2 regions of the Agrobacterium tumefaciens genome follow, and region 2 is predicted to be linked to the other one. Evidence: predicted binding sites of a transcription regulator. Region 2 holds the regulator's gene; the other holds the start of a gene.
What was found. Region 2 encodes HrcA, which represses chaperone genes, less so after heat shock. Its sites were predicted from a motif close to GTTAGCACTCNCNNNNNGNGAGTGCTAAC; they were not measured.
Positions count from the first base shown of each region.

Region 1: a site for HrcA is predicted at 1,500-1,528, ahead of groES (co-chaperone GroES). Genes of this name have one in related genera too.

Region 1 is NZ_CP039903.1:352,853-356,260, forward strand. Features, by position in the region: gene groL (chaperonin GroEL) at 1-1,072, opposite strand, end outside; gene groES (co-chaperone GroES) at 1,147-1,443, opposite strand; gene CFBP6623_RS01790 (TIGR01459 family HAD-type hydrolase) at 1,815-2,663, shown strand; gene CFBP6623_RS01795 (bifunctional riboflavin kinase/FAD synthetase) at 2,706-3,408, shown strand, end outside.
Region 2 is NZ_CP039903.1:2,973-6,380, forward strand. Features, by position in the region: gene rdgB (RdgB/HAM1 family non-canonical purine NTP pyrophosphatase) at 1-515, opposite strand, end outside; gene rph (ribonuclease PH) at 533-1,249, opposite strand; gene hrcA (heat-inducible transcriptional repressor HrcA) at 1,386-2,477, shown strand; gene grpE (nucleotide exchange factor GrpE) at 2,591-3,226, shown strand; gene ptsN (PTS IIA-like nitrogen regulatory protein PtsN) at 3,308-3,408, opposite strand, start outside.

The sequences.
Region 1 (3,408 bases), 350 kb from region 2:
AAGTGGTTTCTTCGATCTGGGCCTTGATCTGGGCAACACGACCTTCGATGTCGGACTTCTGGCCGGCGCCGTCAACGATCGTGGTGTTTTCCTTGGAGATCGAAACCTTCTTCGACTTGCCGAGCATGTCGAGGGTAACGTTTTCGAGCTTGATGCCGAGGTCTTCGGAAATGACGGTACCACCGGTCAGGATGGCGATGTCTTCCAGCATGGCCTTGCGGCGGTCGCCGAAGCCCGGAGCCTTGACGGCAGCGATCTTGAGGCCGCCACGCAGCTTGTTGACGACGAGCGTTGCAAGAGCTTCGCCTTCGACGTCTTCAGCGATGATGACGAGCGGCTTGCCGGTCTGAACGACAGCTTCGAGAACCGGCAGCATGGCCTGGAGGTTCGAAAGCTTCTTTTCGTGCAGGAGGATGTATGCGTCTTCGAGGTCCGCAACCATCTTTTCCGGGTTGGTCACGAAGTAGGGCGACAGGTAGCCGCGGTCGAACTGCATGCCTTCGACGACTTCGAGTTCGGTTTCAGCGGTCTTGGCTTCTTCGACGGTGATAACGCCTTCGTTGCCAACCTTCTGCATTGCTTCAGCAATGTCGAGGCCGATCTGACGCTCGCCGTTTGCAGAGATCGTGCCGACCTGTGCAACTTCTTCCGAAGTGTTGATCTTCTTGGCCTTGGCCTGAAGGTCCTTGACGACTTCTGCAACAGCAAGATCGATGCCGCGCTTCAGGTCCATCGGGTTCATGCCGGCAGCAACTGCCTTGGCGCCTTCGCGAACGATGGCCTGGGCCAGAACCGTTGCGGTGGTGGTGCCGTCACCGGCGATGTCGTTGGTCTTGGAGGCAACTTCGCGAACGAGCTGTGCGCCCATGTTCTCGAACTTGTCTTCCAGTTCGATTTCCTTGGCGACGGAAACGCCGTCCTTGGTGATGCGCGGAGCGCCGAAGGACTTGTCGATAACGACGTTACGACCCTTCGGGCCGAGGGTTACCTTCACTGCATCAGCAAGAACGTCGACGCCCTTGAGCATCTTTTCGCGCGCTGTGCGGCCGAATTTTACTTCTTTGGCTGCCATGTTCAAAACTCCTGGTTTCGAATGGCCGGAAACGGGTCCGGCTTGAAATTTAAGGAAGGACGGGTTCGGCTAAATCAGCCGATGATGCCCATGATGTCGGCTTCCTTCATGATCAGAAGGTCTTCGCCGTTGAGCTTGACTTCGGTGCCCGACCACTTGCCGAACAGAACGCGGTCGCCAGCCTTGACGTCGAGAGCGACGACCTTGCCGGACTCATCGCGTGCGCCGGAACCGACGGCGACGATTTCGCCTTCCTGCGGCTTTTCCTTTGCGGTATCGGGAATGATGATGCCGCCCTTGGTCTTTGCTTCGGATTCAACGCGACGAACGACGACGCGATCGTGAAGCGGGCGGAAATTGGTGCTTGTCATTGCCTAATCCCTCGATCAAATGACTTCACGAACCTTCAGAGGCTCGCGTGATGGGTGTTAGCACTCTTCTTGTTTGAGTGCCAGCGAAGCCGAGATAAGGAGGCCTTCTGCTTGAGTCAAGAACGGCCTGTCGGAAAAATTTCATGGCTTATGGTTATCAGCGTTCCATGACAGAAATTTCCCATGCGCTGACCGGCGGGTGAAAACCAACCCTTTTGGCAACTCCTCATCGTTTCGGGCCTAGCGGGGTTTTATGTCCGCACAGTGGCGGATGGATCGCAGGCAGGCTCGGCGCCGCTTTTTTCCTTGCCATCGGCGTTACGCTTTGCGATGTCACGCACACCCTTTTCTCGCATCCGGAAAGCATTCTCATGGCCCATCGCATTCTCACCCTCGGCGAAATCACTGATGGGTTCGACGTTATTCTCTCGGATGTCTGGGGCGTGCTGCACAACGGGGTCAACGCCTTCCCTGATGCGGCGGTTGCGCTGCAGGAAGCGCGCAAGGCCGGCAAGACCGTGGTGCTTATCACCAATTCGCCGCGCCCCGCTCCCGGCGTCATCGATCAGCTTCGTGTTCTCGGCGTTCCGGACGAAGCCTATGACCGCATCATCACCTCTGGCGACGTCACCCGCGGGCTGATTGCGGAAGGCCCGAAAAAAGTCTTCCTGCTCGGCCCGGAGCGCGACCTGCCGCTGCTGGAGGGCCTCGATGTCGAACGGGTCGGCGAGGCGGAGGCGCAATCCGTCGTCTGCACCGGCTTCTTCGATGACGAGACGGAAACGCCGGAGGATTATACCGAGATGCTCAAGGGCTTCATCGCCCGCAAGGCGCCGATGATCTGCGCCAACCCCGATCTGGTGGTGGAACGCGGCGAGCGCATCATTCCCTGCGCCGGCGCCATGGCCGCTTATTATGAGCAGCTGGGCGGCGAGGTCCGCATTGCCGGCAAGCCGCACGCGCCGATCTATGAAGCCTGCCTTGCTGCGGCGAAAGACGTGCGCGGCGCATTCCCCAGGGATCGCGTGCTCGCCATCGGCGACGGCATGCCGACGGATGTGAAAGGCGCGATTGCGAGCGGCCTCAACCTTCTTTATATCAGCGGCGGCATTCACGCCGCCGAATATACGCTGAATGGCCAGACGGACGAGGCACTTCTCAACGCCTATCTCAAGGGGCAGGGCGCGGCTCCCGGCTGGTGGATGCCCCGCCTTGCCTAAGAACGTCTGGCTTAAGCCGGCGTAAAATATGGATCGACTGCCATGACCGTCTTTCATCGCAATGAAAAAAAGGAACCGCTGCCGGACAATCTTCGCGGCGGTGTCATCGCGATCGGCAATTTCGACGGCGTGCATCGCGGCCACCGCGCGGTGCTGGACCGGGCACTGGAGCTGGCGGAAGCCCGTGGCGTTCCCGCGCTGGTACTGACCTTCGAACCACACCCCCGTTCCGTCTTCCGCCCTGATACGCCGGTCTTCCGCCTCACGCCCGCGCCGTTGAAGGCGCGCATTCTCGAGGCCATCGGCTTCCGCTCCGTCATCGAATATCCCTTCGACCGGGAATTCTCGCAGCGCTCGGCGGAAGAATTCGTCCAATCCATTCTGGTCGACTGGCTGGGCGCCAGCGCCGTCGTCACCGGTTTCGATTTCCATTTCGGCAAGGGCCGCGAAGGCGGTCCGGCATTTCTGATGGCTGCCGGCAAGCGCCATGACTTCGACGTGACGCTGGTGGATGCCTTCCGCGACGAGGGTGCCGATGTCGTGTCCTCCAGCCGTATCCGCTCGCTTCTGTGCGAGGGCGATGTGGCGGGGGCTGCCGGGCTGCTTGGCTATCGTTTCACCGTTGAAAGCGAAGTCATAGACGGCAAGAAGCTCGGCCGCACGCTGGGTTACCCCACCGCCAACATGGCGCTGGCACCCGAGACGGAACTGAAGGCGGGCATTTATGCCGTGCGGTTCCGCCGTC
Region 2 (3,408 bases):
TCCGGTTTGAAGATCGGATCGTAACCGAAACCGCTCGTTCCGCGCGGCGGCCACACCACGGTGCCTTCCACCTCGCCACGGAAATACTCGACATGACCGTCCGGCCAGGCAAGGCACAATACGCTGACGAAGCGGCCCGTGCGATCCTCGGCTTTCGATGCGCCGCGTTCGGCAAGCGCATCTTCAACCTTTTGCATTGCCATGGCGAAATCGCGCGTGCCGTCGGCCGTCTCTGCCCAATTGGCGGTGTAGACACCCGGTGCACCGTCCAGTGCGTCGATGACAAGACCGGAATCGTCGGACAGGGCCGGCAGGCCGGATGCCTTGGCGGAGGCAAGCGCCTTGATGGCGGCATTGTCCTCAAAGGTCGTGCCCGTCTCATCCGGCTCTGCGAAATTCAGCTCGGCGGCCGATTTGGCGGAAAAGCCGAAAGGTCCGATCAGATCGGCGATTTCGGCGATCTTGCCCTTGTTGTGGCTGGCGACGACGATCGTTCTGGTATCGAGCTTGCGCATCATGGTTTCCTGTCGGCTCAGGCGATTGCCTGCTTCTGAAGGGCGACCAGCTCGCTGCAGCCTGCCTTGGCAAGGCCAAGCAGCGTCAGGAATTCTTCTTCGGAGAAGGGCGCGCCTTCCGCCGTTCCCTGAACTTCAACGATACCGCCGGAGCCGGTGATGACAAAATTCGCGTCGGTCTCGGCGGAAGAGTCTTCCAGATAGTCGAGATCGATCACCGGCTGCTTGGCGAAGATGCCGCAGGAGATCGCGGCGATATGGTCTTTCAGAACCTTCTCGACCTTGATCATGTTGCGGGTTTCGATCCACTTCAGGCAATCATGCAGGGCAATCCATGCGCCGGTGATGGAGGCGGTGCGTGTGCCGCCGTCCGCCTGGATGACGTCGCAGTCGATGCTGATCTGGCGCTCCCCGAGCGCCTGCAGATCAACGACGGCGCGGAGCGAGCGGCCGATTAGGCGCTGGATTTCCTGCGTGCGCCCACCCTGCTTGCCAGCGGCGGCTTCGCGCTTCATGCGCTCATGGGTAGAGCGCGGCAGCATGCCGTATTCGGCGGTGACCCAGCCCTTGCCACTGTTGCGCAGCCACGGCGGCGTCTTTTCTTCAAGGCTTGCGGTGACGAGCACATGCGTGTCGCCGAATTTGACCAGACAGGAGCCTTCGGCGTGCTTCGAGAAATTGCGCTCGAAGGAAACCTTGCGCATCTGATCGGTTTTTCTGCCTGAAGGCCGCATATGATCCACTCTCCATGTTGGTTCCTGCCTTCTAAGGTGCGCTCCGGGCTTTTGCAAAGCCAATTTCCATTTTGCCGCAGCGGCGCGACGCATTATATTGGCCCAGAGTAGATTTGGGTGACAAAGAACGGACGAGATGGGTTTTTCAGCACCGCTTTCAAAAGATCAGGCATTGCTGCTGGATGAACGGTCGCGGGAAATTTTCCGGCGCATCGTCGAAGGCTATCTCGACACTGGCGAACCCCTGGGATCGCGCAGCCTGTCGCGGTTGCTGCCGATGTCGCTTTCGCCGGCTTCCGTGCGTAACGTCATGAGCGATCTCGAGGAACTGGGCCTCATCTATTCGCCACATATCAGCGCCGGGCGCCTGCCCACCCAGACGGGGCTGCGTTTCTTTGTCGACGCCTTCATGCAGGTGGGCGATCTGCCTGCCGACGAGCGGGCGAATATCGACCGGCAGATCGGCCCGGTCGCCGGCCACGAACAATCGCTGGAAGGGCTGCTGACGGAAGCGAGCCGCATGCTGTCGGGCATGTCGCGCGGCGCCGGCCTCGTGCTGACGGCCAAGAACGATGTCATCCTCAAACATGTCGAGTTCATTCGGCTGGAACCCACCAAGGCGCTTGCGGTGCTGGTGGGCGACCACAATCAGGTCGAAAACCGCATCATCGAATTGCCGGCTGGTATTTCCTCGTCGCAATTGACTGAGGCGGCCAATTTCATCAATGCCCATCTCTCCGGCCAGACGTTGCAGGAATTGCGTGGCCAGTTTCAGACGCAGCGGGCGGAGCTGCAATCGGAACTCGGCACGCTGGCGCAGGATCTCATCGAACGCGGCCTTGCCGTCTGGGCGGGTGACAATGAGGAGGGCAAGCTCGGCCGCCTCATCGTTCGCGGACGTTCCAACCTGCTCGAAGGGCTGGCCGGCGAAGAAGACATTGATCGTGTACGCCTGCTGTTCGATGATCTGGAGCGCAAGGAAAATCTCATCGAAATCCTCAACCTTGCGGAAAGCGGCTCGGGTGTGAGGATTTTCATTGGCTCGGAAAACAAGCTCTTTTCGCTGTCCGGTTCATCGCTCATCGTTGCGCCCTATCGCGATGATGACAACCGTGTCGTGGGTGCGGTCGGTGTGATCGGGCCAACGCGGCTGAATTACGCCCGTATCGTTCCCATGGTCGATTATACCGCCCAGATCATGGCCCGCCTTTCCCGGAAGCAAAGATAGGACAAGCCCGCAAGGTCAGAGAATGCGGCAAGCTTTTCGCCGCAAGCCTTGATTTTTGCCCGCCAAAGCTCGATATCGGGCGCAACCAACAATATTCAAATTTGGAGAACGTCATGACCGACGATACAAAAAAGCCCGGACCTGACGCGGACATCGCCGAAGAGTTTCTCGATCCCGCGCTCGCCGGCGAAGAGCCGACTGATGCCGCCGAACCCGATCCGGTCGAGCTGCTGAAGGCTGAAAATGCCGATCTGCGCGACAAGTTTCTGCGCCTCGCAGCCGAAATGGACAATCTTCGCCGCCGCACCGAGCGCGACGTCAAGGACGCCAAGGCCTATTCGCTGGCCGGCTTTGCGCGCGACATGCTCGCCGTTTCCGACAATCTTCGCCGCGCGCTCGAGGCTATTCCCGATGAGCTCAAGACCAATGGCGAAGCCGGTCTCAATGGCCTGATCGAAGGCGTCGAGATGACCGAACGTTCGATGTTGTCGACGCTCGAGCGCCATGGCGTCAAGAAGATCGACGCCGAGGGCCAGAAGTTCGATCCGAACTTCCACCAGGCCATGTTCGAAATTCCCAACCCGGCGGTTCCGAACAACACTGTGCTTCAGGTTATTCAAGCCGGTTTCACCATCGGCGACCGCGTCCTGCGCCCCGCCATGGTCGGCGTCGCCAAGGGTGGCCCGAAGGCGGAAACCGCCGCATCGGCAGAGCCCGGCACGGCCTCTCTCAATGAAAAGGATGCCTGAGGCATTCCTTCCCGCAATAAAAAACGCGCCCTTGAGGCGCGTTTTTTATTGTCATGAAAACCTGAGATCAGTGGCGACGGATCATGCCGCCGTCGCCTGTTCCTGATTGAGGAAAGCATAGATTGCCGTGTCGGAATCGGTGGCGCGCAGCTTAGCCACCAGTTCAGGGTCGCGCAGGGCGC